Regions from separate parts of the Streptomyces sp. SM18 genome, predicted to be linked through region 2. Evidence: predicted binding sites of a transcription regulator. Region 2 holds the regulator's gene; the other holds the start of a gene.

Region 1 (15,768 bases), 1.5 Mb from region 2:
CGGCCGCGGCCCGCGCGGAGGGCGTGGCGCGGCGCTGACACGCCGGGAGGGCGGGCGGACACGGACCACCGTGTTCCGCCCGCCCTTTCCGTTTCCCGGCCGGGCGGCCGCCGCGCGCGTTGGCGGGGCGGGGGGTCCGTGCGCCGGTGACCGGGGGCCGGGTGCTGGTGGCCGGTGACTGGGGACGGCAGGGGGCGGCCAGGGGCGGATTGGTGGGCCGGAGGGGCGGTCGGGGTGCCAGGCCGGGCGCCGCGCGTCACCGGCCGCGGAGCGCGCTCTGGGGCCCGTGTCACACCGCCGACCGGTTACCTCACGACGGGTCACGGCCTATCGTCGTGGCCATGTTCGCCGCCTACGCCGCACGCATCGACCGTGACCAGCCCCTCGACGGCCTGGAGCTGGGCGAACGCCCCGCGCCCGAGGCGCGTCCCGGCTGGACGACCGTCCGGGTCAAGGCCGCCTCCCTCAACCACCACGACCTGTGGTCCCTGCGCGGGGTGGGGCTCGCCGAGGACAAGCTGCCCATGATCCTGGGCTGCGACGCCGCCGGGATCGACCAGGACGGCAACGAGGTCGTCCTGCACTCCGTCATCGGCCAGACCGGGCACGGGGTCGGCCCCGCGGAGCCGCGCTCCATCCTCACCGAGCGGTACCAGGGGACCTTCGCCGAACAGGTCACCGTGCCCAGCTGGAACGTCCTGCCGAAGCCACGGGAGCTCACCTTCGAGCAGGCCGCCTGTCTGCCCACGGCCTGGCTGACGGCCTACCGCATGCTGTTCACCAACGCCGGTGTCCGGCCCGGGGACTCCGTACTCGTCCAGGGAGCGGGCGGCGGTGTGGCCACGGCCGCGATCGTGCTCGGCAAGGCCGCCGGGCTGAGGGTGTACGCCACCAGCCGGGACGAGTCCAAGCGGAAGCGAGCCGTCGAGCTGGGGGCCGTCGAGGCATACGAGCCCGGGGCGCGGCTGCCACGGCGCGTCGACGCCGTCATCGAAACGGTCGGCGCCGCGACCTGGTCCCACTCGGTGAAGTCGCTCCGTCCCGGAGGGACCCTGGTCATCTCGGGGGCGACCAGCGGTGATCGCCCCTCGCACGCCGAACTGACCCGGATCTTCTTCCTGGAACTCAGGGTCGTCGGCTCCACGATGGGCTCCAAGGACGAGCTGGAGGACCTGCTGTCCTTCTGCGCGGCGACCGGCGTACGGCCCGTGATCGACGGGACCCTGCCGCTGGACCGGGCCCGGGAGGGGTTCGAACGCCTGGCCGCGGGCGACCTGTTCGGGAAGATCGTGCTGACCGTCTCGTGACGGGACCCCGCCGGCCGCACGCGTCCGGGGGCGTCCTGCTGCGGCCTTGGCGGCCGTCGGACGCGCCGGCCGTGCTCCGGGCCTTCGCGCCGTCGGAGATGGCCCGGCAGTCGGGCGGCCATCCGGTCACCACCCGGGCCGAGGCGCTGGACTGGATCGCGCGGTGGGAACGGGAACGCACGGCGGGCACCGGATACGCCTGGGCCGCCGTCCGCGCGACGGGCCAGGGTGAGGCCCTCGGGTGCGTGGCCGTGACCGCCGTGAACCAGGTCCACGGCTGCGGCTGGGTGTCGTACTGGACCACCGAGGCGGCACGCGGCTCCGGAGTGGCCTCGGCGGGTGTACGGGCGCTCGCCCGCTGGGCCTTCGACGATCTGGGCCTGTACCGGCTGGAGCTCGGGCACCGCACGGACAACCCGGCGTCCTGCGCGGTGGCCCGGCGGGCCGGGTTCATCGCCGAGGGAATCGAACGCGGAAAGCTGCGGTACGAGGGCGTCCGCCACGACGTGGAACGTCATGCCCGCCTCGCCACGGACCCTGTCAACTTCGGTTGACACGACCCGACTGTCAACGTACGTTGACAGTATGACCGAAGCAACGGATCTCGCCGCGCGTGCCGGTGACCGTGACCCGCGTGTCGGGTTGCGTGCCGTCGCCGCGTTGCGGCGGCTGCTGGAGCGGCTTGAGGCCGTCCAAGTGGAAAGCGCCCGTGGCCAGGGCTGGTCGTGGCAGGAGATCGCCGCCGAGCTGGGCATCAGCCGGCAGGCCGTACACAAGAAGTACGGGAGGCAGTGATGTTCGAGCGTTTCACCCAAGGGGCCCGCGCCACGGTGACCGGTGCCGTCACGCATGCCGAGCGGGCCGGCGCGGGATCGGTCACCGAGGAACATCTGCTGCTCTCCTTGCTGGACCGGCCGGGCGGCCGGTCCGCCTTCGCCCTCACCGCCCTGGGGCTGACGGATCGCCGGTCGTCGCTGGAGACGGCATGCGCCGAGGCCCGTCGACGTGGTGGGCTGACCAAGGCCGACGCGGACGCCCTGGCCGGGATCGGCGTCGATGTCGACGCGATCGTCGCCCGGGTCGAGGACGCGCACGGTGAGGGCGTCCTGGGCGGTGACCGTGGCAACCGCCGCCGGTGGCCGGGGCGTCGGAGCTTCACCGGCGGGGCGAAGAGGATCCTGGAGAAGTCCCTGCGCATCGCCCTCGGCCGGGGCGACCGCTTCATCGGTGAGGAACACATCCTGCTGGCCCTGACCGCCCACCCCGGGACCGTCGCCGATGTGCTCGCCGACCACGGCGCGACGTACACGACGGTTGAGCGTGCCTTGTACGGTGCCGGGGGAGCGGGCGAGGCCAAGGCCGGCTGACCTGCGCCGCACCACCGGCCGGTGTCCGGGCGGGCCGTGGTATCCGGGCGGCCTGGGGTGACCGCGCGGCGGCCCACCCGCCCGTCTGAGCCCCGGCCTATCTGTCGGCCGGGCGGCGAGACCCGCCCACCGGCGGCCCGCCCCGGCCCGATGACAGCCCGGCCCGGCCCTGACCGTCGCCGGCCCACCCGTCGGTGCCCCGCCCTCCGCTCGTCGGCGCCCGCCCCCGCCCCACCCCGCCGACCGGCGTCGGGGCGCCCGGCCGTGACGGTCAGGCGCGCAGCCCCGGAGCCGGTGCGGCGCCCCGGTGGCGGCGGTCCACCCGCGGGTCCCGGGTCCGCTCAGAGCCCCTTGGACGTGGAGCCGGGCCTGTCGTGCCGCTCGGTGTCCTCCGGCTCCGGCCCGGCGAGCAGCGCGTCGATGCGGGAGGCGGCGGTCGCGAGATGGCGGCGGGCCTCCGTCAGTTGGGATGCGCTGATGCCCCGGTCCCGTGCCGCGTCCCGGATGTCGTCGCGGAAGCGGTCCAGCAACCGGTCCAGGTCGCGGGCCGGGGCGCCGGTGGGCGGGATGTCGGCGGCCCAAGGGTCCGGGGCGTCCGCCACCGGGCTGTCCTCGCTCTCCCACCTGACCTCAGGCTCGGCCGGATCGGGCTTGCTGTACGAGGGCCAGCTGCCGGTCCTGGCGAAGCCGCCCAGCTGGCCCGTGATCTCGGCCAGCCCCTCGCGCACCCCGGTGGGCCAGTCCCCGCGCGAGAAGTGCTCCTGCACCTGCCGGGCGGCGTTCTGCATCTGCTCGCGCGCCCTCTCGTGCGCCTCCTGGGCCTGACGGCGGGCCCGGTCCGCCTCCTCGCGGGCGCGGCGCGACTCGTCCTTGGCCCGGCGCGCCTGCTCCTTCCACTCCTGCTTCGCCTTGCGCAGCTCCTCCTTCGCCACGCGCCACGCGTCGGCCTCGCCGCCGGGCGCCCCGCCGCTCCGGGGGGCGCCCCCCGCGCCCTGCTTGGACTCGGAGGCCGCCGCGCGCATCTCACTGCGCAACTGGCCCGCCGCACCGCGCACGTCGTCGCGTATCTCCGCGGCCAGCTCCGAGACCGACTCGCGGATCTCCAGCTCCAGATCGGCCAGCTCCCCGCCCCGGCCCGCGAGCTCCTCGCGTCCCGCGTCGGTGATGGAGTAGACCTTGCGGCCGCCCTCCGTGGCATGGGTGACCAGGCCCTCGGCCTCCAGCTTGGCCAGCCGCGGGTAGACCGTGCCGGCCGAGGGGGCGTACAGGCCGTGGAAGCGCTCCTCCAGCAGGCGGATCACCTCATAGCCGTGGCGAGGGGCCTCGTCCAGCAGCTTGAGCAGATAGAGGCGGAGACGTCCGTGGGCGAATACGGGAGGCATGTCAGAGCTTCTTTCCGGTCGGCTCGGCGTCCCGCGGCTCGTCCTGGGCCGGTGGGCGGCGCAGCAGGGCGATCGAACCGGAGACGGTGGTGGCCTTGAGGGTGCCCGTGCCCGCGCCGAGCTTTCCGGTGATGTTCTTCGCTCCCCACTGGCCGCTGACCCGCAGGTCCTCGAAGGCGTTGCTGACCTCGCCGCTCGCGGTGTTCGCCTCCACCTTGGCGTCCGCCGGGTGCGGCAGCCGTATGGCGATCTCCCCGGAGACCGTGGTGAGCCTGATGTCCGTCGGCTTCGGGGCGGAGTCGAGGTCCAGCACCATGTCCCCGCTGACGGATTCCGCGCGCACCGATGTGCCGGCGCCCTTGACGACCGTGAGGTTGCCCGAGACGGAGTGGAAGCGCAGATCGCCGGTCACGGCCTGGACCTCCAGGTCGCCGGAGACGGTCTCCGCCCGGACCGGGCCGGAGAGTCCCACCAGGGTGCTGTCGCCGGTGATCCCACGCAACTCCGTGCGGCCTTGGATGCCCGAGACGACCGCACCCGCCCCGATCACCCCCACCTCCACCGACGCGCCGCTCGGCACGGCGAGCGAGACGACGGCCTTGCGGCGCGGGGCCCGGCGGCCGAGCCAGCTCAGGAACCCCTTCCACGGCAGGTCCTCGTACGCCACGGTCAGCTCGCCGCCCCGCCGCGTGACGATCAACGGCGGTCCCTCGATCTCGGAGACCTCCAGCCGGGCCGTCGGCTCCGTGGTGCCGACGACATTGACCGTGCCGTCGACCACGCGCACGCGCAGCGTCGTCACGGGGTCGTCGAACGTGAGCTTCCGCGGCTCGGCGACGGTCCACGTCGAATCAGGCATGGTCTGACCTCCCTGAGCGTGCCCCTACGCAACATATCGCGTCTCTGAAGAACACGATATATCGCGGTTGTCGTAAGTCAAGAGGGGCTGGACAGGTGTGGATGTCCGATCCGGACGCCGAATCAGCTCATATGCAGACAAGGTGACCTAGCGTAGGGAACATGACCGCTACCTCCGTGGGTGCACTGCTGCTGTGCCGGGCCGACCCCGAGGCCGTACGGCCACCGGCTCACCTGTTGCGGGAGCGCATGCTGCTCCTGCCCGCCGGAACCGGCTGGAGCGTCCTCGTCCCGGAAGGAAAGCCCTGGCGGGGAGAGCCCCACGACGGCCCGGACGCCGCCCCCGCCGCCCCCGCCGCCCCCGGCGGCGCCGAACCCGTGGACCGGGTGATGGGCGGCTGGGCCACCGCCCTCGCGGTGGGCGCCACCTGGCCGGTCATCGCCCTGTGGTGGGACGGCGACCGGTCCGGCTACACACTCGCCGCGGGCTTCCGCCGCCCGGTCGGCTACGTCTGGCTGGCCGACGGCACCCCGGCCGGTGAGGACGAGGCCATGCGGACCTTCGCGGCCCGGCTCAGCCTCGACCCGGTGCTGGACGTCCAGGAGCTGGAGGCGCTCACCCGGCAGGACCCCGAGGCCGACGCCGACGCCCGGCTGCGCGAACTGCTCGCCGTGCTCACCCGCGCCGGGGTGGCCCTGCCGCCCGGCCTCGCCCCAGGAGAACCGGCCGACCGGCTGCGCACCGCGGCCGGCGTCCACCCGCAGGTGGAACGGATCGAGTGGGCCGGCTGGCGTGACGCCGTCCAGGTGGAGCTCGACGCAGTCGAGTCCACCGGTCTCGGACCCTGGGTACGCGGCCCTCGCGCCCGCGCCCTGGCGGCGGCCCAGGTGGCGGCGGGGATCCCGCTCACCCTGTGGGGAGCCCGCAGACGCGGCGCGGGATGGCTCGCGGCGGGACTCGTCCTGCTGGTGCAGGGGGCGCTGGGCCTCGCCTACGACCGGTTCAGGGCCGAAGCGGAACGGGGCGCCCGGGGCGGCGGGCCGGTGTGGTGACTACTCGTCCTCGTCGTCGTCCAGCCGGGCCAGCCAGGTCGCGAGACGCTCGACGGGCACCTCGAAGTCGGGGTTGAGGTCGACGAACGTACGCAGCTGCTCGGCGAGCCACTCGAAGGTGACCTCCTCCTCGCCGCGCCGCTTCTCCAGTTCCTCGATGCCACGGTCCGTGAAGTACATGGCACCAGAATAACGAGCCCGGACAGGCCGGAGGCCCGGCCCCGCGAACCTCTCGCGGGACCGGGCCTCCGGTGTGTACGGCAGCCGGTCAGGCCTCGAAGACCTCGTTGATCAGCTGGGTCTGCTCGGCCTGGTGGCGCTTGGCCGAGCCGACCGCCGGGGACGAGCCGTGCGGACGCGAGATGCGGCGCAGACGCTCGTCGTGCGGCACGTCGGCGCCCACGGCCAGGTCCAGGTGGTCGATCAGGTTGAGCGCGATGAACGGCCACGCGCCCTGGTTCGCCGGCTCCTCCTGGGCCCAGAGGTACTTCTCCGCGTTCGGGTACTTGGCGATCTCGGCCTGGATCTCCGCACCCGGCAGCGGGTACAGGCGCTCCAGACGGATGAGCGCCGTCTCCGTGTCGCCGCGCTTGATCCGCTCGGCGTCCAGGTCGTAGAAGAGCTTGCCCGCGCAGAAGACGACCTTGCGGACGGCTTCCGGCTTGACCGAGTCGTCGCCGATGACCGGACGGAACCCGCCGGTGGTGAACTCCTCCGCCTTCGACGCCGCGGCCTTCAGACGCAGCATCGACTTCGGCGTGAAGACGACCAGCGGCTTGTGGTGCGGGTTGTGCACCTGCCACCGCAGGAGGTGGAAGTAGTTCGACGGCAGGGTCGGCATCGCGACCGTCATGTTGTTCTGCGCGCAGAGCTGGAGGAAGCGCTCCGGGCGGGCGGACGAGTGGTCCGGGCCCTGGCCCTCGTAGCCGTGCGGCAGCAGCAGCGTGACGCCGGAGGTCTGGCCCCACTTCTGCTCGGCCGAGGAGATGAACTCGTCCACGACGGTCTGCGCGCCGTTGACGAAGTCACCGAACTGGGCCTCCCAGATCACCAGCGACTCGGGGCGGGCCAGCGAGTAGCCGTACTCGAAGCCCATCGCCGCGTACTCGCTGAGCAGCGAGTCGTAGACGTTGTAACGGGCCTGGTCGTCGGTGAGGTAGAGCAGCGGGGTGTAGTCCTCGCCGGTCTTCTGGTCGACGAGCACGGCGTGGCGCTGACCGAACGTGCCGCGGCGGGTGTCCTGGCCGGCGAGCCGGACCGGGGTGCCCTCCATCAGCAGCGAACCGATGGCCAGGGTCTCGCCCATGCCCCAGTCGATGGTGCCGTTCTCCACGGAGGCCGCGCGGCGCTGCATCTGCGGCATCAGACGCGGGTGCACGGTCACCGTGTCGGGGATGTTCACCTGGGACTCGGCGATCAGCTTCACGACCTCCGAGGACACCGCGGTGGTCACGGCGACCGGGAACTCCGCCTGCACGTCCGGGACATGCGGCTGGGACGGCGCCGAGGTGGCCTCGCGGACCTCCGCGAAGACCTTCTCCAGCTGGCCCTGGAAGTCCTGGAGCGCCTGCTCGGCCTCTTCCAGCGTGATGTCGCCGCGACCGATGAGGGACTCGGTGTAGAGCTTGCGCACCGAGCGCTTCTTGTCGATCAGGGTGTACATCTGCGGGTTGGTGAACTCCGGGTTGTCGCCCTCGTTGTGACCGCGCCGGCGGTAGCAGATGAGGTCGATCACGACGTCCTTGTTGAACGTCTGCCGGTACTCGAAGGCGAGGCGCGCGACCCGCACCACGGCCTCCGGGTCGTCGCCGTTGACGTGGATGATCGGCGCCTCGATCATGCGCGCCACGTCGGTGGCGTACATCGAGGAGCGCGAGGACTCCGGGGCGGCGGTGAAGCCGACCTGGTTGTTGATCACCACGTGCACGGTGCCGCCGGTGCGGTAGCCGCGCAGCTGCGACATGTTGAGGGTCTCGGCGACGACGCCCTGGCCCGCGAAGGCCGCGTCGCCGTGGAGCGCGACGGGCAGGACCGTGAAGTCCGTGCCGCCCTTGTTGATGATGTCCTGCTTGGCGCGGGCGATGCCCTCCAGGACCGGGTCGACCGCCTCCAGGTGCGAGGGGTTGGCGGCCAGCGAGACCTTGATCTGCTCGCCGTCCAGACCGGTGAAGGTGCCCTCGGCGCCCAGGTGGTACTTGACGTCGCCGGAGCCGTGCATCGACCGCGGGTCGAGGTTGCCCTCGAACTCCCGGAAGATCTGCGCGTACGACTTGCCGACGATGTTCGCCAGGACGTTCAGGCGGCCGCGGTGGGCCATGCCGATGACGACCTCGTCCAGGCGCGCCTCCGCCGCGGAGTCGATGACCGCGTCGAGCAGCGGGATGACGGACTCGCCGCCCTCCAGCGAGAACCGCTTCTGGCCGACGTACTTGGTCTGCAGGAACGTCTCGAACGCCTCGGCGGCGTTGAGGCGGCGCAGGATCCGCAGCTGCTCCTCACGCTCCGGGGCCGGGCGCGGACGCTCCACCCGGTCCTGGATCCACTTGCGTTCCTTCGGGTCCTGGATGTGCATGAACTCGATGCCGGTGGTGCGACAGTACGACTCACGCAGGACGCCGAGGATGTCGCGGAGCTTCATCAGCGTCTTGCCGGCGAAGCCGCCGACGGCGAAGTCCCGCTCCAGGTCCCACAGGGTGAGGCCGTGCTCGGTGATGTCCAGGTCGGGGTGCTTGCGCTGGCGGTACTCCAGCGGGTCGGTGTCCGCCATCACATGACCGCGGACCCGGTAGGAGTGGATCAGCTCGAAGACCCGCGCGGCCTTGGTGACGTCGTCGTCGTGCGAGGCGTCGATGTCCTTGAGCCAGCGGACCGGCTCGTAGGGGATGCGCAGCGCCTTGAAGATCTCGTCGTAGAAGTCGTTCTCGCCGAGCAGGAGCTGGGCCAGGACGCGCAGGAACTCGCCGGACGCCGCACCCTGGATGACCCGGTGGTCGTACGTGGAGGTCAGCGTCATGACCTTGGAGATGCCCAGCTTGTTCAGGGTGTCCTGCGAGGTGCCCTGGAACTCGGCCGGGTAGTCCATCGCGCCGACGCCCATGATGAGGCCCTGTCCGGGCATCAGGCGCGGAACCGAGTGCACGGTGCCGATGCCGCCGGGGTTGGTCAGCGAGGCGGTGACACCGGTGAAGTCGTCCATGCCGAGCTTGCCGACGCGGGCGCGGCGGACGATGTCCTCGTACGCCTGCCAGAACTCGAAGAAGTTGAGCGTCTCGGCCTTCTTGATGGCCGCGACGACCAGCTGGCGGTCGCCGTTCGGCTTCACCAGGTCGATGGCCAGGCCGAGGTTGATGTGCTCCGGCTTGACCAGGGTCGGCTTGCCGTCCTTGACCGCGAAGGAGTAGTTCATCGACGGCATGGCCTTGAGGGCCTGCACCATCGCGTACCCGATGAGGTGCGTGAAGGAGATCTTCCCGCCACGGGCGCGCTTGAGGTGGTTGTTGATGACGATGCGGTTGTCGAAGAGCAGCTTCACCGGGACGGCGCGCACGGACGTGGCCGTCGGCAGTTCCAGCGAGGCGTTCATGTTCTTCGCGACGGCGGCCGAGGGGCCGCGCAGCGTCACGTACTCGGGGCCGGCCGGGGCCTCGGTCGCGGTGTCGGCCTTCGCGGCGGCCGGAGCCGCCTTGGCCGGGGCCGCCTTGGCCGGAGCGGCCTGCGCGGCGGCGGGCTTCGCGGGCGCGGCCGGAGGAGCTGCCTTCGCCGGTGCGGCGGGGGCGGGTGAGGGGGCTGCGGCCTTGACCGGAGCGGGCGCGGCGGCCGGGGTGTTGTTCACGGGGGCCGCGGCCGGGGCCGTGGTCACCGTGGCACCCGCCACCGTCGGGACGGGCTTGTCCGCCGTGCCGGACGTGCCCGGCTTGTAGTCGGCGAAGAAGTCCCACCAGGCGCGGTCGACCGAGCTGGGGTCCTGGAGGTACTGCTGGTAGATCTCGTCGACGAGCCACTCATTGGCACCGAACGCGGCCGCCGGGTTGGACCCGGTGCCCGCTTCTTGATCGGTCGAGATACTCGAGTTACTGGGGGACTGAGACGACACGGCGGCAACCGCCCTCTTCCGCTTCACAAGGTGATGGACAGCGGAAATCAAGGCTACGCCCCCTGAGCCGTTACGTGCAGGCCGGGCCGGTCTTCGTCGTGCACATCACATCTGAAGCCGGGTTTCGGCGCATGAAATGGCGGGAAACAAGCGGGGTTCCGCTGCACTTCGGTACGCGAGGCCGAGGTCCGGCCCCTTGGACCGTATCTCGTTCCTGGTCAGGACGGAGAACCTGGCCCTCCGGATCGAACTCCGGGTCAACCACGCAACCGTGGATTGCCCGGAAGTGTGACCTGTATCCGGCAGCCGCGAGCTGATTCGGCCACACCGATACGTCCCCCGTGCAGATCGACCGCCCAGCGGGCGATGGCCAGGCCCAGTCCCGTACCGCCGTCGCTGCCGGGGCCCTGCGGGGACGGAGTCTGGCCCCGGTTGAAGCGCTCGAAGACCCGGTGGCGCTCGGCCTCCGGGATGCCCGGACCCTCGTCGGCGACCTCCAGCTCCAGCGACTCCGGGTACCGCCCGCGCCGCGCCAGCACCGTGACACGGCCGTGCGGCGGGCTGTGTTTGACGGCGTTGTCGATGAGGTTGGCGACCACCTGGTGCAGCCGCTCCGCGTCCGCGTGCGCGGTCAGCTCGGGTGGTGAGACGTCGAGGTGGAGATGGACGTCCGTACGGGAGTGGTTGCCGGAACCGGAGGAGAGCCGGCGCTGGGTGGCCGCGAGGTTCGCCTCCTTCAGCACGCCCGACAGGTACGGCCAGACCTCGAAGCGGCTCGCCTTGAGCGTCACCACGCCGTTGTCGAGGCGCGAGAGGTCCAGCAGGGTCTCCACCAGCCGTCCCAGGCGCTCCGTCTGCTTCAGCGCGGTACGCATGGTCTCCGGGTCGGCGGCGGACACCCCGTCCACCACGTTCTCCAGGACGGCTCTGAGCGCGGCGATCGGGGTCCGCAGCTCGTGGGAGACGTTGGCCACCAGCTCCTTGCGGTGCCGGTCCTCCGCCTCCAGGTCGTCGGCCATGCGGTTGATCGTCTGGGCGAGGTCCCCCAGCTCGTCACGGCGCCCGGCCCCGCTCACCCGCCGCGTGTAGTCGCCGTGCGAGATCGACCGGGCCACGGCCCTCATCTCGTCCAGCGGCGCGGTCAGCCCGTGCGCCACGAACTGGGTGATGAGCAGGGTCGCGATCACCGAGAAGACGGTGATGAACCGGAACTCCGTCCGGGTGCGCAGGGCGACGATCAGCAGTCCGGTGGTGATGAACACCGACACCACCACGAGCGTGCCGAGCTTCGCCTTGATCGAGAAGGGCCGCAGTCCGGAGCCGGGCCGGGTCATGGCGCGGGGGTCTCCAGGGCGTAGCCGACGCCGTGCACGGTACGGATCCGCTCGGCGCCGATCTTCCTGCGCAACGCCTTGATGTGGCTGTCGACCGTGCGCGTCCCGGAGGCGTCCGCCCAGTCCCACACCTCGGCGAGCAACTGCTCCCGGGAGAGCACCGCGCGCGGGGTGTTGGCCAGGCAGACCAGCAGGTCGAACTCGGTCGGGGTGAGGTGGACGTCCTCCGCGCGCACCCGGACCCGGCGCTGCGCGTGGTCGATCTCCAGCTCGCCCAGGCGCAGGATGCCGCTGCGGGGCGTGACGGCGGCCAGCGCGGCCCGCTCGACCCGGCGCAGCAGCACGTGCACCCGCGCGGCCAGCTCGCGCATGGAGAACGGCTTCGTCATGTAGTCGTCGGCGCCGACCCCGAGCCCGACCAGCATGTCGGTCTCGTCGTCGCGTGCGGTCAGCATCAGCACCGGCACGGGCCGCTGGGCCTGCACCCGGCGGCAGACCTCCAGGCCGTCGAAGCCCGGAAGCATGATGTCGAGCACCATCAGGTCCGGCTGCCACGCCTCCGCCGCGTCCACGGCCGCGGGCCCGTCCAGTGCCGTCTGCACCAGGAAGCCCTCGGCCCGCAGACGGGCGGAGATGGCGTCGACGATCGTCGGGTCGTCCTCGACCACCAGGACCCGGCGCTGGGCCCCGGGGGTGGCCGCGACGCCGTTGTGGGTGGTGTGTGTCTGTTCCATCGCCCCGCCCCTGCCCGTTCTCGCGGGGGACATGCCCCCGGAGACGCGGTTATCGCTCGTGGATTTCTTGGGTCACAGCCCCTGTGCCGCTCAGCAGCGTAAGGGGAGAGGAGGGCTTCCGGCTACGCAGGGTGTTGCCCGGCGTCCCGGAGCGGCCGTCGTCGCGGGGGCGGACCGGGGGCCGTGCGGCGCTCGTCCCTTGGGGGGCCGGGGCGCCGCATACCGGGTGGGGGGTTCAGTCCCCGCGCGACGCGAGATGCACCACGTCCGGAACACCTCGGGCAACGGCTACTTCTTCGGTCCGTACCGCGTGGAACCCGGCATTCCGCAAGGCGTCCTCGAACGCCGCGGAGGGTCGCGCGGACCACACCGCGAGCACCCCACCGGGCGTCAGAGACGCCCGGCAGGCGGCCAGTCCGGCGGGTGAGTAGAGGCTCTCGTTGTCCTCCGTGACGGTCCAGTCGGGGCCGTTGTCGATGTCCAGGCACAGTGCGTCGTAACGCTCCGTGGTCGTGTGGAGGTGGGTGACGAGGTCCACGCGGAGGATCTCGGTACGCGGATCGGCGAGCGCCGCGCCGGAGATCCGGCCGAGCGGACCGTCGAGGTGCCAGTCGACGATGGCCTGTTCCCGCTCGGCGACCGCGATCCGCCCCCAGCGCGGAGCGGCGGCGGCCCGGACGAGTGAGAAGCCCACCCCGAGCCCCCCGATGAGCACACCGGGGTCCGGGCGCCCGTCGGGCAGGGCGGCCAGCGCGGCGTCCACGAGCAGCCGCTCGGAGCGGCCGTCGGAGGTGTCCATCAGGAAGCACCCGTTGGCGATGATCTCGAAGTCGTCGCCGCGCTGCCGCAGCACGACTTCGCCGTACGGCCCCTCGCGCCGGTCGAGGGTGACGGGGCCGGTGAGGTGGGTGGCGGGCATGTACGCGGTCTCCGGTCTCCGGTCGGCGGGCACGGTTTCGCCCATCCTTCCGGCAAGTCCCCTGCCGGGCCAGCGAATTCCCGGCCGGGGCGGGGGGAACGCCTGTGCCCAGGGTGGGTTCGCCGGGGCCGCCGGCCGGAAGGGCCCTCCGGGGCGTCGGCAGAGGTCTGCCCCAGCCGTCCCGCCGGGCCGCTTCCACGGGCCGGCCCGCGCGGGCGTCACGGCCGCGGAGCGGCGGCCGGCGGCAACGGCCGGCGAACGGCCCCCGGCGATCCGGGTGTGGCTGAAAAGCGGCTCCCCGGTGCGGCGGCCGTCGCCGGGGTCACCGGACGGTCCGGCCACCGCCGCCGGCCGGCCGGGCCCCGGAGTCGGTGACCGCCCCGGAGGCCGCTCCAGGCGTCGCGGGGGCGGGCTCCGCGCGTGCGGGAATCCCCTCGGCGCACGCCGCGTTCTACGCCGCGGGCCACCTGGGAACGGTCCTGCGGCCAGCAGGCACCAGATATCGCTGAGAGCGAACACAGGGTGGGGAACATTCGGCGGCTCACAAGCATTGAGTCTGCATAACTCAACTTGCCTGCCGAAGGGGAGATCATGACTACTGAGTCCAACGCGTCCCGGGCGTCCACCCCGATCGACCTGCCCGTGCTGCCGCTCGACGACGAGGTCGTGCTGCCGGGGATGGTGGTCCCGCTCGACCTGTCCGACGCGGAGGTGCGCGCCGCCGTCGAGGCCGCCCAGGCCGTCGCGCGGCCCGGCGGAGGCAAGCCCGAGGTGCTGCTCGTACCGAGGATCGACGGGAACTACACCGGGACCGGCGTCCTGGGCACCGTCGAACAGGTCGGCCGGCTCTCCGACGGTGACCCCGGTGCGCTCATCCGGGCCCGCGACCGCGTACGGATCGGTGCCGGGACCAGCGGGCCGGGAAGCGCGCTGTGGGTGGAGGGCACCCGGATCGAGGTGCCCGCGCCCGGCCGGGGAGGAACCGCCCCCGGCGCCGCCGCCGAGCTGGTCAAGGAGTACAAGGCACTCGCCACCAGCTGGCTGAAGAAGCGTGGTGCCTGGCAGGTCGTGGACCGTGTCCAGCAGATCGACGACATCTCGGCCCTCGCCGACAACTCCGGGTACTCGCCGTTCCTGACCACCGCCCAGAAGGTGCGCCTGCTGGAGACGGTCGACCCGGTCGCCCGGCTGAAGCTCGCCATCCAGTGGCTGAGCGAACACCTCGCCGAGCAGGACGTCGCCGAGTCCATCGCCAAGGACGTCCAGGAGGGCGTGGACAAGCAGCAGCGCGAGTTCCTGCTGCGGCGCCAGCTCGACGCCGTCCGCAAGGAGCTCTCCGAGCTCAACGGCGACCCGGAGGACGAGTCCGACGACTACCGGGCCCGTGTCGAGGCCGCCGACCTGCCCGGGCACGTCCGCGAGGCCGCGCTCAAGGAGGTCGAGAAGCTGGAGCGGGCCTCCGACCAGAGCCCCGAGGGCTCCTGGATCCGGACCTGGCTGGACACCGTCCTCGAACTGCCCTGGACCGAGCGGACCGAGGACGCCTACGACATCAAGGGCGCCCGGGAGATCCTGGACGCCGAACACGCGGGCCTGGCGGACGTCAAGGAGCGCATCACCGAGTACCTCGCGGTGCGCAAGCGGCGTGCCGACCGGGGGCTGGGCGTCGTCGGCGGCCGGCGCGGCGGTGCCGTGCTGGCGCTGGTCGGCCCGCCCGGCGTCGGCAAGACCTCGCTCGGTGAGAGCGTCGCCCACGCCATGGGCCGCAGCTTCGTCCGCGTCGCGCTCGGCGGTGTCCGCGACGAGGCGGAGATCCGGGGCCACCGGCGTACGTACGTCGGGGCGCTGCCCGGACGCATCGTGCGGGCGATCAAGGAGGCCGGTTCGATGAACCCGGTCGTCCTGCTCGACGAGATCGACAAGGTCGGCTCGGACTTCCGCGGCGACCCCGCCGCGGCCCTGCTGGAGGTGCTGGACCCGGCACAGAACCACACGTTCCGCGACCACTATCTGGAGGTCGAACTCGACCTGAGCGACGTGGTGTTCCTGGCCACGGCCAACGTCCTCGAAGCCATCCCGGAGGCCCTGCTCGACCGTATGGAGCTGGTCCGCCTCGACGGCTACACCGAGGACGAGAAGGTCGTCATCGCCCGAGACCACCTGCTCCCGCGCCAGCTGGAGCGGGCCGGTCTGGAGGCGGACGAAGTGAGCCTGGAGGAGTCCGCGCTGCGCAGGCTGGCCGGCGAGTACACCCGGGAAGCGGGCGTACGGAATCTGGAGCGGGCGGTCGCCCGGCTGCTCCGCAAGGTCGCGGCCCAGCACGAACTGGGTGACCGGGACCTGCCGTTCAGGGTGACCGACGCCGACCTGAGGGGTCTGATCGGGCGCCCCCACCATGTGCCCGAGTCCGCCCAGGACCCGGCGGAGCGCCGCACCGCGGTGCCCGGGGTGGCCACCGGTCTGGCGGTCACCGGAGCGGGCGGCGACGTGCTGTACGTCGAGGCGTCGCTGGCCGACCCGGAGACCGGGGCGTCCGGGCTGACCCTGACCGGTCAGCTGGGCGACGTGATGAAGGAGAGCGCGCAGATCGCCCTCAGCTTCCTGCGGTCGCACGGCGCGGAGCTGGAGCTTCCGGTCGCCGACCTCAAGGACCGGGGCGCGCACATCCACTTCCCGGCGGGCGCGGTCCCCAAGGACGGCCCGAGCGCCGGTGTCACCATG
Region 2 (15,768 bases):
AACTCGATGTACAGCTCGAACGGCAGCCAGTCGCCGATGACCGGCAGCACCCAGTCGGCCCGGAAGAGCTGCCCGTAGGCCTGGAGCAGGGTCGGCGGCAGGGTCAGGAAGCCGATGGCGACGAACCAGTGCGCGAAGCCGACGATGCCCCACCGGTTCATCCGGGTGTGGCCGAGGAACTCCTTGGCCAGGGTGATCGTGCGCTGCTTCGGGTCGTCGGTGCGACTGCCTGCCGGTACCGGCTGTCCGATCCGGACGAATCGGTAGATCTGCGCGACGGCTCGGGCGATGAGCGCAACGCCGACGACCGTCAGCACCAGCGACACGATGATCGCGGCGAGTTGCATTTGGGGGCTCCTCGGGCCTGCGAGGTGGGATCCAGCACGTACAAGTGATTACTAAGCAGTAACTTAATCAGTCTGTGCTGACACTATCCATTTAGTCCACCCCGCTGTAGCCGGGCGGGCGGTGATCTGTGTCGCTCAGGCGTGCCTTGCCCCGGCGGGCTTCACGCAGTTCGGTGCGCAGGTGGATGCGCGCGCTCCGCACGAGGATCGCCAGGTCGAGACCTGTCCCATGATGCTCCGCGTAGTGCGCGTCCAGGAGCGCGGGTTCGTCCCAGGGCATTCCGGAGCGGGCGCGGACCTGGGCCAGGCCGGTCAGTCCGGGGCGCAGTTCCCGCCGCCAGGGGTCGGTCCGCGGGGCGTTCAGCGCAGGGTCGTCGGGGCGCAGGGGCGGCGGACCGACCAGGGAGAGGTCGCCGCGTACGACGTGCGGCAGCCGGGACAGCAGGTCGAGGCGGAACCGCCGGGTGCGCAGCGAGCGCAGCTCGAACGGGCGGCCGCCCATGCCGACGCGGGCCTCGCGCAGGAGCACCGACCCCCGGCCGTGGGGCGCGCGTACGGCCAGGGTCAGGGCGGTGAGCGCGAGGGCGGGCGCGGCCAGGAGGAGCAGGGCCGAGCCGAGCGCCAGGTCCAGGGCCCGCTTCCTGGTCACCGAGGCCGCGCGCCCGGCCAGCGAGACGGCCGTGCGCTCCAGGGCCGCCCGTGCCGGCCCCAGGGTCACCCCTGCCGCCGTCACGCGTGCCAGGGTCTCTCGTACGGCCGTGGCGCGCCCCGGGGCGCGCCACGGCGCCTCCTCCCGCCCGAGGTCCTGCCGTGCGGCCGTGGTGTGTCCCTCGCCGCCCCTTGTCGCCGTCGCGTATGCGGTGGGGCTCTTCGTGCTCCGTACCGTGGTCCGCCTCGCGCTTCGCATCCGCACCTGCCCGGTGGTCCATGGGTGTGCCGTATTTGACCGGCTCGCCGCAATTTGTGACAGAACAATCCCACGGTGCGATGGTGGGTGGGGAGTGTGTGACGCGCGACGCCCTCCGGTGTCGCGGGAAGCGTGCGCCGGGAGCGGGCCGTGTGCGCGGTTCTCCGTGAAAACGCCTGGTGGATGCGGTTACCTGCATTTAAGTTGAGTCCTGCCCGCTCAAGTCCTTTGACTCTGTCGCCGGTGTGATGCATCCTTGAGCCAGATCCACTCAAGTAGTCAGTTGGAGGAATCGAAATGGCACGTGCGGTCGGCATCGACCTGGGCACGACTAACTCCGTCGTCAGCGTTCTCGAAGGCGGCGAGCCCACCGTCATCACCAACGCCGAGGGCGCCAGGACCACGCCGTCCGTCGTCGCCTTCGCGAAGAACGGCGAGGTGCTCGTCGGCGAGGTGGCCAAGCGTCAGGCGGTCACCAACGTCGACAGGACGATCCGTTCGGTCAAGCGCCACATGGGCACGGACTGGAAGATCGAGCTCGACGGCAAGAACTTCAACCCGCAGCAGATGAGCGCCTTCATCCTGCAGAAGCTGAAGCGGGACGCGGAGGCGTACCTGGGCGAGAAGGTCACCGACGCGGTGATCACCGTCCCGGCGTACTTCAACGACTCCGAGCGCCAGGCCACCAAAGAGGCCGGTGAGATCGCGGGTCTGAACGTCCTGCGCATCGTCAACGAGCCGACCGCCGCCGCGCTGGCGTACGGGCTCGACAAGGACGACCAGACGATCCTCGTCTTCGACCTCGGTGGCGGCACCTTCGACGTGTCCCTCCTGGAGATCGGTGACGGCGTCGTCGAGGTGAAGGCCACCAACGGTGACAACCACCTCGGTGGTGACGACTGGGACCAGCGGGTCGTCGACTACCTGGTGAAGCAGTTCGCCAACGGGCACGGCGTGGACCTGTCCAAGGACAAGATGGCTCTCCAGCGTCTCCGCGAGGCCGCGGAGAAGGCGAAGATCGAGCTGTCGTCCTCGACCGAGACCACGATCAACCTGCCCTACATCACGGCGTCCGCCGAGGGCCCGCTGCACCTGGACGAGAAGCTCACGCGCTCGCAGTTCCAGCAGCTCACCGCGGACCTGCTGGAGCGCTGCAAGACCCCGTTCAACAACGTGGTCAAGGACGCGGGCATCCAGCTCACCGAGATCGACCACGTCGTCCTCGTCGGTGGCTCGACCCGTATGCCCGCCGTCGCGGAGCTCGTCAAGGAGCTGACCGGCGGCCGCGAGGCCAACAAGGGCGTCAACCCGGACGAGGTCGTCGCCATCGGCGCCTCGCTCCAGGCGGGTGTCCTCAAGGGCGAGGTCAAGGACGTCCTGCTCCTCGACGTCACCCCGCTGTCCCTCGGTATCGAGACCAAGGGCGGCATCATGACGAAGCTCATCGAGCGCAACACCACGATCCCGACCAAGCGCTCCGAGATCTTCACGACGGCCGAGGACAACCAGCCGTCCGTGCAGATCCAGGTCTACCAGGGCGAGCGCGAGATCGCGGCGTACAACAAGAAGCTCGGGATGTTCGAGCTGACCGGTCTGCCGCCGGCCCCGCGCGGTGTGCCGCAGATCGAGGTCGCCTTCGACATCGACGCCAACGGCATCATGCACGTCGCCGCGAAGGACCTCGGCACCGGCAAGGAGCAGAAGATGACCGTCACCGGCGGCTCCTCGCTGCCGAAGGACGAGGTCAACCGGATGCGTGAGGAGGCCGAGCAGTACGCGGAGGAGGACCACCGCCGCCGCGAGGCCGCCGAGTCGCGCAACCAGGGCGAGCAGCTCGTCTACCAGACGGAGAAGTTCCTCAAGGACAACGAGGACAAGGTCCCCGGTGACGTGAAGACGGAGGTGGAGGCCGCGCTCACCGAGCTGAAGGAGAAGCTCAAGGGCGAGGACACCGCCGAGATCCGCACGGCCACCGAGAAGGTCGCGGCCGTCTCCCAGAAGCTGGGCCAGGCGATGTACGCCGGTGCCCAGGGCGAGGGTGCCACGCCCGGCGCGGACGCCGCGGGTGACGCCCAGGGCAAGGCCGACGACGATGTCGTCGACGCGGAGATCGTGGACGACGAGAAGGACCAGAAGGGCGGTGCGGCGTGACCGAGGAGACTCCGGGCTTCGAAGAGGAGCCCGACGTCCCCTCCGGCACCGGCTCCGACGAAGCCGAGCCGAAGGCCGCCACCCCCTCCGACAAGGAGGAGGCGGCCCCGGCCGGGGACGTGCAGCAGACAGCGGCACTGACGGCTCAGCTGGACCAGGTCCGTACGGCGCTCGGTGAGCGCACGGCAGACCTCCAGCGCCTGCAGGCCGAGTACCAGAACTACCGGCGGCGCGTGGAGCGCGACCGGGTGGCGGTCAAGGAGGTCGCGGTCGCGGGCCTCCTGAGCGAACTGCTCCCCGTGCTCGACGACATCGGCCGGGCACGGGAACACGGCGAGCTCGTCGGCGGCTTCAAGTCGGTGGCCGAGTCCGTGGAGACGGTGGTCGCGAAGCTGGGCCTCCAGCAGTTCGGCAAGGAGGGCGAGCCCTTCGACCCGACGATCCACGAGGCCCTGATGCACAGCTACGCGCCGGACGTCACCGAGACGACCTGCGTGGCGATCCTGCAGCCTGGGTACCGCATCGGGGAACGGACCATCCGCCCCGCGCGGGTGGCCGTGGCCGAGCCGCAGCCGGGCGCCGCGCCCGCGGCGGCCAAGGAAGAGAAAGCGGACGACGAGGAGAGCGGTGGCACCGAGGAGGTCTGACATCAGGTCCGACCACCGCGGTGAACACCGACAGGGCGTGCGGCCGGCCACAGGGCCGGCCGCACGGCCGATCGTCCGGAAGGAGGGACGTCGATGAGCACGAAGGACTTCGTCGAGAAGGACTACTACAAGGTCCTCGGCGTCCCCAAGGACGCCACCGACGCCGAGGTCAAGAAGGCCTACCGGAAGCTCGCCCGCGAGTACCACCCGGACGCCAACAAGGGTGACGCGAAGGCGGAGGAGCGCTTCAAGGAGATCTCCGAGGCCAACGACGTCCTCGGCGACCCCAAGAGGCGCAAGGAGTACGACGAGGCGCGCGCCCTCTTCGGCAACGGAGGCTTCCGGGCGGGTCCCGGCGGCGGGGGCGGCGCGGGCGGCAACTTCAACTTCGACCTGGGTGACCTCTTCGGAGGCGGCGGGGCCCCGCCCGGCGGTGGCCAGGGCGGTGCCGGCGGCTTCGGCGGCGGTGGACTGGGCGACGTCTTCGGCGGCCTGTTCAACCGCGGCGGCGCGGGCACCCGTGTCCAGCCGCGGCGCGGCCAGGACGTCGAGTCCGAGGTGACGCTCAGCTTCACCGAGGCGGTCGACGGGGCCACGGTCCCGCTGCGGATGTCCAGCCAGGCGCCCTGCAAGGCCTGTTCGGGCACCGGCGACAAGAACGGCACCCCCAGGGTCTGCCCGACCTGTGTCGGTACGGGGCAGGTCTCGCGCGGCACCGGCGGCGGGTTCTCGCTCACCGACCCCTGTGTGGACTGCAAGGGCCGCGGGCTCATCGCCCAGGACCCCTGCGAGGTCTGCAAGGGCAGCGGCCGGGCCAAGTCGGCCCGCACGATGCAGGTGAGGATCCCGGCCGGCGTCACCGACGGGCAGCGGATCCGGCTGCGCGGCAAGGGCGGTCCGGGCGAGCGCGGCGGCCCGGCCGGCGACCTCTACGTCGTCGTCCACGTCGACGCCCACCCGGTCTTCGGCCGCAGGGGCGACAACCTCACGGTCACCGTGCCCGTCACCTTCGTGGAGGCGGCGCTCGGCGGCGAGGTGCGGGTGCCCACCCTGGGCGGCCCGCCGGTCACCCTGAAACTGCCCGCGGGCACACCGAACGGGCGTACGATGCGGGCCCGCGGCAAGGGCGCCGTGCGCAAGGACGGCACCCGGGGCGACCTGCTGGTCACGGTCGAGGTGTCCGTACCCAAGGACCTCGGCGCGGACGCACAGGACGCCCTGGAGGCCTTCCGCAAGGCGACCGCGGGGGAGGACCCGCGGGCGGAGCTGTTCCAGGCGGCGAAGGGAGCTTGAGATGGACGGCCGTCGACGTAATCCGTACCAGCTGACCGACGAATCACCGGTGTACGTGATCTCGATCGCGGCCCAGCTCTCCGGCCTGCACCCGCAGACCCTGCGCCAGTACGACCGCCTCGGCCTGGTCTCGCCGGACCGCACGGCCGGGCGCGGCCGGCGCTACTCGGCCCGCGACATCGAACTGCTGCGCACCGTCCAGCAGTTGTCGCAGGACGAGGGCATCAACCTCGCGGGCATCAAGCGCATCATCGAGCTGGAGAACCAGGTCGCCGCGCTCCAGCAGCGCGTCGCCGAGCTCTCGGCGGCGGTGGACGGCGCGGCCGTGGCCATGCAGCAGCGCGAGGCCCAGGTGCACGCCTCCTACCGCCGGGACCTGGTGCCCTACCAGGACGTGCAGCAGACGAGCGCCCTGGTGGTCTGGCGGCCCAAGCGGCAGGCGGACTGACCGCGTTCGGCGCCTCGGGCCCGCCCCGGAGTTCAGGCTCCGGCGGCGGGCCTTCGCGTCGTCTCCCCGGCTTCGGTGCCCGCGACACCGGACCGGACGAGCAGCGCGCCCAGATGGGTGCGGCTGCGGGCGTCGAGGGTCTGCATGAGCTTGGAGATGTGCGCGCGGCAGGTGCGGACGCTGATGCCCAGCTTGCGGGCCACCACGTCGTCGACGTCGCCCTCGGCCAGGAGCCGGGCGACGCTCTGCTGGACGGCGGTCACCGGAAGGCCGGGGACCGTCGCCGGCAACTGCCGGGTGAGCGGGGTGGCCTGCGCCCAGAGGACCTCGTAGACCTGGGTCAGATAGGCGACGAGCGCCGGGTGCCGGATCTCCAGGGCGGCGTCCCGTGAGGGGGTCGCCGGGACGTAGGCGACGGCACGGTCGAAGATGATGAGCCGGTCGACGGTCTGCTCGACAGTCCGCACCTGGAGGCGGTCGGCGGGCACCTGGGCCAGGTAGTCCTTCAGACCGGGGCTGTAGCGCGCCGGGTGCTGGTAGAGGTGGCGCAGCCGGGCGCCCGAGGCGATCGCGGTGCGGGCGTTCTCCAGGCCCTGGCGCATGTTGTGGGTGAGCCGGTTGCCTCCCGGCTGTGCGGTCAGGACCTCCTCCTTGGCGTGGGTGGAGGCCTCCCGGAGCACGGAGATGATCAGCGAGCGCCCTTCGAGCACGGTGATCGCGAGGTTGGGGTCCTCGTCCGCGACCCTCGCCAGTGGCGCCAGCGCCCCGGCCAGCGCGGCCGTCAGCCGTATCCGCTCGTCTATCTCCCGGGTGATGGGCTGCAGCAGGTGGGCCAGCGCGGAGGACGGCGGGACCGGGCGCAGCCACGCGGCGTCGCCCGGGTCGGGCTGGACGAGGGCCATGTCCAGCAGACACGGGGCCGAGGCCAGGGCGGCGCGGGGCAGACGGCCCGCGCGCAGCGCCTCCTCGTACAGGCGGATCGCCGGGTCGCACAGCTCGCGGTTGCTGTGTGTGTGCGCCGGTTTTGCCCTGTCCGCGTGAATTTGGGACCCCCCACTTTTTGCAGTGCAACAAGATGACGGTGGTGGAAGCCTAGCCGCGGGAGGATCGTGGGGCCTGCCGTGGGAGCGGGGAACTCCTCCGGCGCTTCCACGGCGAGGCCGTGTCCCTCCCCCGGCGCGGCGGCGTCCGGTGGCGGGACCCCGGTCACTCCTGGTTCAGGATTCCCGACTGCGCGATCAGGTAGCCGAGTTGGGCCCGGCTGTTGCTGCCGAGCGCCGCGTTCAGTTTGGCCACGTGCGCGCGGCAGGTGCGGACGTTCATTCCGAGGCGGCGTGCGATCGAGTCGTCCACATGCCCTTCGACGAGGAGTTGGGCAATCGAGCGCTGAACTCCGCTGATGCCGAGGGGAGTCGGTTGGTACTTCACTTCCTCCAGCAGCGGCGCGGCGCGCGCCCACAGCTGCTCGAATACCTTGACGAGATATTCGACCAGGCCCGAATGGCGGAGTTCCAGAGCGATTTGGCGGTCGTCCGTGGCGGGAATGAACGCGACGGTGCGGTCGAAGATGATGAGGCGCTCGATGAGTTCTTCGAGTGTGCGGATTTCCACGTTCTCGTCGGCGATGCGTTCCGCGTACGCGAGTGTGCCGGGGCTGTGCCGCACGGTGTGCTGATAGAGCGTACGGAGGCGTACTCCGCGGTGCACGACCGACAGTCCGCGCTCCAGGGCCTCGCTGAGGCGGTCCTCGCTGCGGCCGCCGCCGGGCTGGACGGTGAGCACCTCGGTCCGGCACTCTGCCGTGGCGAGGTCCAGGGCGGCGTTGATCCGGTTGGCGCCTTCCAGGACGGTGATGGCGTGGGTGGTCGGCGGGTCCTGGGCGCTGATGTCCATGAACGGCTCGAAGGACTCCGTGAGCAGCACGGATCGCCGCCGGCGGTCCTGGATCTCCCGTTCGAGCGGGTGCAGGTGTTTGGCCAGCGCCGCGGACGGCGGGACCGGACGGAGCCATTCCGCGTCGTCCGGATCGGGGTGCAGCAGGGCGAAGTCGATGAGGCACGGAGCCGTCGCCGCCTCGGAGCGGGCGATGCGGCCGGAGCGAAGCGCGCTGGCGTACAGACGGCCCCCTTCGTCACACAGTTCGGTGATCCCGTGAGGATGTGTCGGCTTTATGTAGCTTGTGGTCATATCTCCACCCCCCAGGTTCCTGAACATTCAGGAACATGATGCATCGACTCGGTGGTGTTCGAGTGCCTGGGTGAGACATCGTCTTTGGTGCGGGGGACGAAGAATCCACAAGTGAGGACGAAGCCGACTATGTATAAGCGAATGCTTCGCTCGGCGCTTGCCGCCTCGTTCGTTGCAGCCCTGGGCATTGGACTGGCGGGCGGGGGCGACATCGCCTGGGGCGGGGAGGCCGCAGCGGTACCGGGTGACATCGCCTGGAGTGCCGAGGCCGCAGGTGTGCCGGGTGACATCGCGTGGGGCGCCCAGTCCGGCGACATCGCCTGGAACGTCCGCGCCGTGTCCGCGTCGGACGACATCGCGTGGAGCGCCAAGCCCGGTGACATCGCGTGGGGCGCCAAGTCCGGTGACATCGCATGGGGCGCGCAGTCCGGTGACATCGCCTGGGGTGCCCAGTCCGGTGACATCGCCTGGTCCACTCCGGCCGGCTCGGTCGCATGACCACCCCGCCGGACGACCGTACCTTCCGCCGCGAGATGGCGACGGCGTACCGGTCAGGGTGGCACTTCATCGATCTGCTCACGGCGCTGACGCGTCAGGGCGATTCGTTGATGGTCACCCTGTTCGGAGAGCCGATCGTCGTCGTGATGGAGGCCGAGGACGACATCCGCGCCTACCGGTGCCTCCGTCGGCCCCGGGGTGCCCCGCAACCGGTCCGCTGTGCCGTGAGGTACGGCATGATCTTCGTCAATCTCGATCAGCGCGACCACGAGCTGTTCGAACAAGAAGCCATTTCCGCCACCCCCCGCAGCGCCTGAACGATTCCCCCGTCGTTCCATGTCGTTCAGGCGCTTCCCCCACACAACGGCGCCATCGTGACCTGAACACGATGGCGCCGTTGTGCTGCCCCGGGGCGGTTCAGCCCCTGCCGAGCGCCCGGTCCACGGCGATCTCGATGACCACCCGGTGCGGGTTGTGCGCCGGAGTGCGTTCGTACCGCGCCGCGTAGCGCCGTACCGCGTCCTCGACCTGCTCGGGCTCCGTACGGATCACCGCGCGCCCCTCCAGCGTCGCCCAGCGGCGCCCCTGCGTCTGGCAGACCGCGACCCGTGCCCCGTCCGGGCCGGCCGCCAGGACGTGGGCCACCTTCCTGCTCTTCCCGCTCGTGATGACCCGGGCCGTCCGGGTGTCCGGGTCGTAGGTCACGCCGACCGGCACCACGTGCGGGGTCCCGTCCGGGCGGAGCGTGGTCAGGGTGCACACATGGCGCTCCCGCCAGAAGGCGAGGTAGTCGGGTCCGGGGTTGCGTACGTCAGGCATGGGGTCAGCCTAGAGAGAGGGGCTCCGGCGACCGCGGGGTGGCGGCGTTTCAAGCTTGAGTGGACTAGACTCAACTTTGTACCCGTTGACCGAGTCACAGTTCTCCGGAGCACCCGTTCCCGTACAAGGAGGAGACAGCGCCCGTGGACGCCGAGCTGACCAACAAGAGCAGGGACGCCCTCAACGCGGCCACCAGCAGGGCCGTCAAGGACGGACACCCCGACCTGACCTCCGGCCATCTGCTGCTGGCGCTGCTCGCGGGCGAGGACAACGCGAACGTCACCGACCTGCTGGCCGCCGTCGAGGCCGACCAGGTGGCCGTACGCGAGGAGACGGAGCGGTTCCTCGGCTCGCTGCCCAGCGTCACCGGGTCGACCGTCGGGCCGCCCCAGCCCAGCCGTGACCTGCTCGCCGTCCTCGCCGACGCCGACCAGCGCGCGAAGGAGCTGGGCGACGACTACCTCTCCACCGAGCACCTGCTGATCGCCGTCGCGGCGCGGGGCGGCCGCGCCGGTGAGATCCTCCAGGCACAGGGAGCCAGTGCCGAGAAGCTGCTGGACGCGTTCGAGAAGAGCAGGGGAGGGCGCCGGGTGACCACTCCCGACCCCGAGGGGCAGTACAAGGCCCTGGAGAAGTTCGGCACCGACTTCACCGCCGCCGCGCGCGAGGGCAAGCTCGACCCGGTCATCGGCCGGGACCAGGAGATCCGCCGCGTGGTGCAGGTGCTCTCCCGCCGGACGAAGAACAACCCCGTGCTCATCGGTGAGCCCGGCGTCGGCAAGACGGCCGTGGTGGAGGGCCTCGCCCAGCGCATCGTCAAGGGCGACGTGCCGGAGTCCCTGCGCAACAAGCGGCTCGTCTCGCTGGACCTCGGCGCGATGGTCGCGGGCGCCAAGTACCGCGGTGAGTTCGAGGAGCGGCTCAAGACCGTCCTCTCCGAGATCAAGGAGAGCGACGGCCAGATCATCACCTTCATCGACGAGCTGCACACCGTGGTCGGGGCGGGCGCCGGCGGCGACTCCGCGATGGACGCGGGCAACATGCTCAAGCCGATGCTCGCCCGCGGTGAGCTGCGCATGGTCGGCGCCACCACGCTCGACGAGTACCGCGAGCGCATCGAGAAGGACCCGGCGCTGGAACGCCGCTTCCAGCAGGTCCTGGTCGCCGAGCCGTCCGTCGAGGACACCATCGCGATCCTGCGCGGACTCAAGGGCCGCTACGAGGCCCACCACAAGGTCCAGATCGCGGACTCCGCGCTGGTGGCCGCGGCGACGCTCTCCGACCGTTACATCACCTCGCGCTTCCTCCCCGACAAGGCCATCGACCTGGTGGACGAGGCGGCGTCCCGGCTCCGTATGGAGATCGACTCCTCCCCGCTGGAGATCGACGAGCTCCAGCGTGCCGTGGACCGGCTGCACATGGAGGAGCTGGCCCTCAAGAACGAGACCGACGAAGGGTCCAAGCAGCGCCTGGAGAAGATCCGCCGCGACCTCGCCGACAAGGAGGAGGAGCTGCGCGGTCTCACCGCCCGCTGGGAGAAGGAGAAGCAGGGCCTCAACCGGGTCGGTGAGCTGAAGGAGCGCCTCGACGACCTGCGGGGCCAGGCCGAACGCGCCCAGCGCGACGGGGACTTCGACACCGCCTCCAAGCTCTTGTACGGGGAGATCCCCGGGCTGGAACGGGAGCTGGCCGAGGCCGACGAGGCCGAGCAGGAAGCGGCCAGGGACACCATGGTCAAGGACGAGGTCGGCCCGGACGACATCGCGGACGTCGTGGGCGCCTGGACCGGGATCCCCGCGGGACGGCTCCTGGAGGGCGAGACCCAGAAGCTGCTGCGGATGGAGACGGAGCTGGGCCGGCGGCTGATCGGCCAGACCGAGGCCGTGCGGGCCGTGTCCGACGCCGTGCGGCGCACCCGGGCCGGGATCGCCGACCCGGACCGGCCGACCGGTTCCTTCCTCTTCCTCGGCCCGACCGGGGTCGGCAAGACCGAGCTGGCCAAGGCGCTGGCGGACTTCCTGTTCGACGACGAGCGGGCCATGATCCGCATCGACATGAGCGAGTACGGCGAGAAGCACAGCGTCGCCCGCCTCGTCGGCGCCCCGCCCGGATACGTCGGCTACGAGGAGGGCGGCCAGCTCACGGAGGCGGTCCGCCGCCGCCCGTACAGCGTCGTCCTGCTGGACGAGGTGGAGAAGGCCCACCCCGAGGTCTTCGACATCCTGCTCCAGGTGCTCGACGACGGGCGGCTCACCGACGGGCAGGGACGGACGGTGGACTTCCGCAACACCATCCTGGTGCTGACGTCGAACCTCGGCAGCCAGTTCCTGGTGGACCCGCTGACGGAGCCGGAGGTGAAGAAGGAACGGGTGCTGGAGGTCGTCCGGGCCTCGTTCAAGCCGGAGTTCCTCAACCGGCTCGACGACCTGGTCGTCTTCTCGGCCCTGTCCGGCGACGAGCTGGCCCACATCGCGGGCCTCCAGGTGGACCGCCTCGCCGACCGCCTGGCCGACCGGCGGATCAGCCTCGACGTCACACCGGAGGCGCTGGCCTGGCTGGCGGAGGAGGGCAACGACCCGGCCTACGGCGCCCGGCCGCTGCGCCGGCTCATCCAGACGGCGATCGGTGACCGGCTCGCCAAGGAGATCCTCGCGGGCGAGATCAAGGACGGGGACACGGTGCGGGTGGACCGCGCCGGGGACGGCCTGATCGTGGGGTCGGCGTCGGGGGCCTCGTCGTCGGCGGAGTCAGGAACGGCGGCCGCGTCCGGCTCCGGGGCGAAGACGCTGTAGCCCGGGGCGAAGACGCTGTAGCCCGTCGGCGGGCCGTGTGTCCGCCGTGCTGTCCCCGGCCCGGAAGCTGGACGTCCGGGCCGGGGACAGCTGTGTGTACGGCGGGAGGTGGGCGTCCCGGGGCGCCGGGGGCGCGCGCCGGGGCTGGCGAAGCGTGCATCTGACACCGATGTCTGGCGGTCCGGCCGGGGGAGCGCCCGCGAAATCGCGCCGAAAATCTCCATTGTGTGGCTGAATGCCGGGTGCTCCGGGCGCGATTTGTATCGCAGCTATACATACCCGTGCCCACGCATTCAAGGGTGCCGACTCGCCTCGGACCGGCCGAATTCCGTTCAATACCGGGACACTCCGGGCCCCCTTTCCGGAGATGTCACGAGGGTTTAGGGCGAATTCGCCAGCCGGTAGGCTGCGCGCATGACGGAACGGAAACCTGATGAGATAAGTCCCGACTCGGAAGATTGCAAAAGAGACAATCTCATTCGCCTCGGTGAATTCCGTACCTTGTGGACGGCATATGCCCAGTCGGTCCTCGGTGACCAGCTGGCCCGAGTGGCACTCTCGCTGCTGGTCTTCGAACGCACCGAGTCGGCGGGCTGGACCGCGGCGACCTATGCCCTGACGACCCTGCCCGCCCTGCTGTCCGGGGTCCTCCTGTCCGGACTCGCGGACCGGTTCCCCCGGCGCACGGTCATGGTCGGATGCGATCTGGTGCGTGCCGTCATCGTCGGCCTGATGGCCCTGCCCGGGACGCCCCTCCCGCTGCTCGCCGGTCTTCTGGTGCTCGCGCAGCTCGCCGAGGCGCCCTTCGGCGCCGCCCAGGGAGCCCTGCTGCCCAGCGTGCTCGGCGCGCACCGCTACGAGCGCGGCCAGCGGGTCATGCTGATCACCCATCAGGCCGGGCAGCTGGTCGGCTTCGCCGGTGGCGGTGTGCTGGTCGTGTGGCTGGGCAGCCATGTCTCCCTGGGACTGAACGCGGCGACCTTCCTGCTCTCCGCGGCGCTCATCCGGTTCGGTGTGAAGGCGCGGCCCGTCGAGGGCGCGGCCACCGGACAGAAGCGGGTGCACCTCCAGGTCCGCAGCGCGGTCGCGCTCATCTGGGCGGACCCGAGGCTGCGTTCACTGGTCGCCCTGGGCTGGCTGGCCGGTTTCATCGTCCTTCCGGAGGGCCTGGCGGCCCCCTTCGCCGAGGAGGCCGGCGGTGGCGGGGCCTCGGTCGGACTGCTGCTGGCCGCGCACCCGGCGGGCATGGTGGTGGGCGCCGCCGTGCTGGGCCGGACGGGCGTCGGGGACGACCGGCGGCGCAGGCTGCTGGGGCCGCTGGCGATCGGCGCGAACCTGCCGCTGGTCTTCTACTGGGCGGGTCCCGGCGTCGGGGCGGCGGTGCTGCTGCTGATGCTGTCGGGCGTGTGCTCGGCGTACCAGATCACCGCCGGAGCCACCTTTGTCCTCCTCACGCCGGTGGACCAGCGCGGACAGGCGCTGGGGCTGGCGCGATCGGGGCTGATCGCCATGCAGGGCATCGGGGTCGCCTCGGGCGGGGTGATCACGGAGCTCTCCGGGTCGTCGGCGGCCACCATCGCCGGGGCGGGACTGCTGGGTACGCTCTGCGCGGTCCTGGTCGCGGTCGGCTGGGCGCGGGCCCGTGACACCGGCACGGGGACGATTCCCCTGAGGGCGTAGGACTGCCGACCGCCGATCGCGGCTAGGGTCGGGAGCAGGAAACCACGAGCGATCCACAGGAGTACCCAGCGATGTCTATCGACCCGTCCTCGATCCCCAGCTTCGGGGGCCAGCCCGAGCCGCAGCCGACGGCACCCGAGGGCCCCGTCGTCCCGGACCAGGACCTCGTCAAGCAGCTTCTCGAGCAGATGGAGCTGAAGTACGTCGTCGATGACGAGGGCGACCTCGCCGCGCCGTGGGAGGAGTTCCGCACGTACTTCATGTTCCGCGGCGAGGCGGAGCAGCAGGTCTTCTCGGTCCGTACGTTCTACGACCGCCCGCACGCGGCGGACCAGCGCGCCGTCCTGCTGGACGCGATCGACGACTGGAACCGCCGCACCCTGTGGCCCAAGGTCTACACGCACTCCCACGAGGGCGAGGAGGGCGCTGCCGCCTCCGTCCGCCTGATCGGTGAGGCGCAGATGCTCATCGGCACCGGCGTCAGCCTGGAGCACTTCGTCTCCTCGACGGTCAGCTGGGTCCGCGCCTCGATCGAGTTCGACAAGTGGCTCGTGGAGCGCCTGGGGCTGGAGCCCGCGGAGAAGAAGTCCGAGACCGGCGACGCGGGCACGGAGCAGACCCCGGAGGCCTGATCCGGCACCGCGGCGCGAGCCCGGCCGGGGCGGCGGTGGTCCTCAGGACCACGGCCCCCGACCGGGCTCGCCGCCGTCCGGGACCCTGGCGCGCGCGGGGCCGGCCCACCGGTGCGCGCGTACGTGCACGGGGCGGCGCGTACGTTCACCGGGGCGGCTCGCGGGCTCACCGCCCGGTGGCCGCCAGGGTCTTCAGGCGGGCGACCGCCTCCTCCAGGACGTCCATCCGCTTGCAGAACGCGAAGCGCACGAAGGGCGCGCCCTGTTCGTGGTGGTCGTAGAAGACCGCGTTCGGGACGGCGACCACCCCGCACCGCTCCGGCAGCGCGCGGCAGAACGCGACCCCGTCCCGCTCGCCCCCCAGCGGACGGATGTCGGTGGTGACGAAGTACGTCCCGGCGGGCCGGTGCACCCCGAACCCGGCGTCCGCGAGCCCGTCGCTCAGCAGGTCCCGCCTGGCGCGCAGTCCGTCGCGCAACTCGTCGTAGAAGGAGTCCGGCAGCCGCAGCGCCTCGGCGACCGCGTACTGGAGCGGGCCGCCGGAGACGTACGTCAGGAACTGCTTGGCGGACTTCACCGCGTTCACCAGCTCCGGGCTCGCGGTGATCCAGCCGATCTTCCAGCCGGTGAACGAGAACGTCTTGCCGGCGCTGCTGATGGTGACCGTGCGCTCGCGCATGCCCGGGAAGGAGGCGAGCGGGATGTGCTCCCCTTCGAACACCAGGTGCTCGTAGACCTCGTCGGTGACCACCAGCAGATCGCGTTCGAGGGCCAGCTCGGCGATCGCGGCCAGCTCCTCGCGGGTGAGGACGGTGCCGGTGGGGTTGTGCGGGGTGTTCAGGAGGATCAGGCGGGTGCGGGGGGTCACGGCGGCGCGGAGTTCGTCCAGGTCGAGGCGGAAGGCGCCGCCGTCGGGCCGGAGCGTGACGGGCACCCGGGTGCCGCCCGCCATGGCGACGCAGGCGGCGTAGGAGTCGTAGTAGGGCTCCAGGGCGATGACCTCGTCCCCGGGCTCCACGAGGGCCAGCAGGGTGGCGGCGATGGCCTCCGTCGCACCCGCGGTGACCAGGACCTCGCTGTCCGGGTCGTACGTCAGCGCGTAGTGGCGCCGCTGGTGTCCGGCGATCGCGGTGCGCAGTTCCGGGACCCCCGGTCCGGGCGGGTACTGGTTCCCGTGGCCGGCCCGCAGGGCCCGTACGGCGGCCTCGCGGATCTCCTCGGGGCCGTCGGTGTCGGGGAAGCCCTGGCCGAGGTTGATGGAGCCGGTCCGCACGGCCAGTGCCGACATCTCGGCGAAGATCGTCGTGCCGAACGCGGCGAGGCGGCGGTTGAGCAGCGGTCGTCCCTGTGTCATGGGCGCCATCCTG

The links. The regulator HspR, encoded in region 2, represses chaperone genes until heat shock. The targets are predictions, from matches to a motif close to TTGAGNNNNNNNNNCTCAA.
Region 1: the regulator HspR is predicted to act here: its motif matches at 13,598-13,616, upstream of lon (endopeptidase La).

Annotation. Positions count from the first base shown of each region.
Region 1 is NZ_CP029342.1:4,923,234-4,939,001, forward strand. It holds gene B9S64_RS22420 (NADP-dependent malic enzyme) at 1-38, shown strand, start outside; gene B9S64_RS22425 (zinc-binding dehydrogenase) at 342-1,307, shown strand; gene B9S64_RS22430 (GNAT family N-acetyltransferase) at 1,304-1,861, shown strand; gene B9S64_RS22435 (helix-turn-helix domain-containing protein) at 1,893-2,102, shown strand; gene B9S64_RS22440 (Clp protease N-terminal domain-containing protein) at 2,102-2,674, shown strand; gene B9S64_RS22445 (PadR family transcriptional regulator) at 3,016-4,056, opposite strand; gene B9S64_RS22450 (DUF4097 family beta strand repeat-containing protein) at 4,058-4,915, opposite strand; gene B9S64_RS22455 (hypothetical protein) at 5,077-5,967, shown strand; gene B9S64_RS22460 (DUF6104 family protein) at 5,968-6,147, opposite strand; gene B9S64_RS22465 (multifunctional oxoglutarate decarboxylase/oxoglutarate dehydrogenase thiamine pyrophosphate-binding subunit/dihydrolipoyllysine-residue succinyltransferase subunit) at 6,236-10,060, opposite strand; gene B9S64_RS22470 (ATP-binding protein) at 10,318-11,394, opposite strand; gene B9S64_RS22475 (response regulator transcription factor) at 11,391-12,128, opposite strand; gene B9S64_RS22480 (spermidine synthase) at 12,364-13,047, opposite strand; gene lon (endopeptidase La) at 13,639-15,768, shown strand, end outside.
Region 2 is NZ_CP029342.1:3,416,561-3,432,328, reverse strand. It holds gene B9S64_RS15240 ((Fe-S)-binding protein) at 1-347, opposite strand, end outside; gene B9S64_RS15235 (sugar transferase) at 439-1,080, opposite strand; gene dnaK (molecular chaperone DnaK) at 1,552-3,405, shown strand; gene grpE (nucleotide exchange factor GrpE) at 3,402-4,052, shown strand; gene dnaJ (molecular chaperone DnaJ) at 4,146-5,345, shown strand; gene B9S64_RS15215 (heat shock protein transcriptional repressor HspR) at 5,347-5,793, shown strand; gene B9S64_RS15210 (helix-turn-helix transcriptional regulator) at 5,826-6,695, opposite strand; gene B9S64_RS15205 (helix-turn-helix transcriptional regulator) at 7,000-7,980, opposite strand; gene B9S64_RS15200 (5'-nucleotidase) at 8,122-8,478, shown strand; gene B9S64_RS15195 (hypothetical protein) at 8,475-8,795, shown strand; gene B9S64_RS15190 (pyridoxamine 5'-phosphate oxidase family protein) at 8,896-9,297, opposite strand; gene clpB (ATP-dependent chaperone ClpB) at 9,441-12,089, shown strand; gene B9S64_RS15180 (MFS transporter) at 12,591-13,769, shown strand; gene B9S64_RS15175 (YbjN domain-containing protein) at 13,841-14,401, shown strand; gene B9S64_RS15170 (pyridoxal phosphate-dependent aminotransferase) at 14,568-15,755, opposite strand.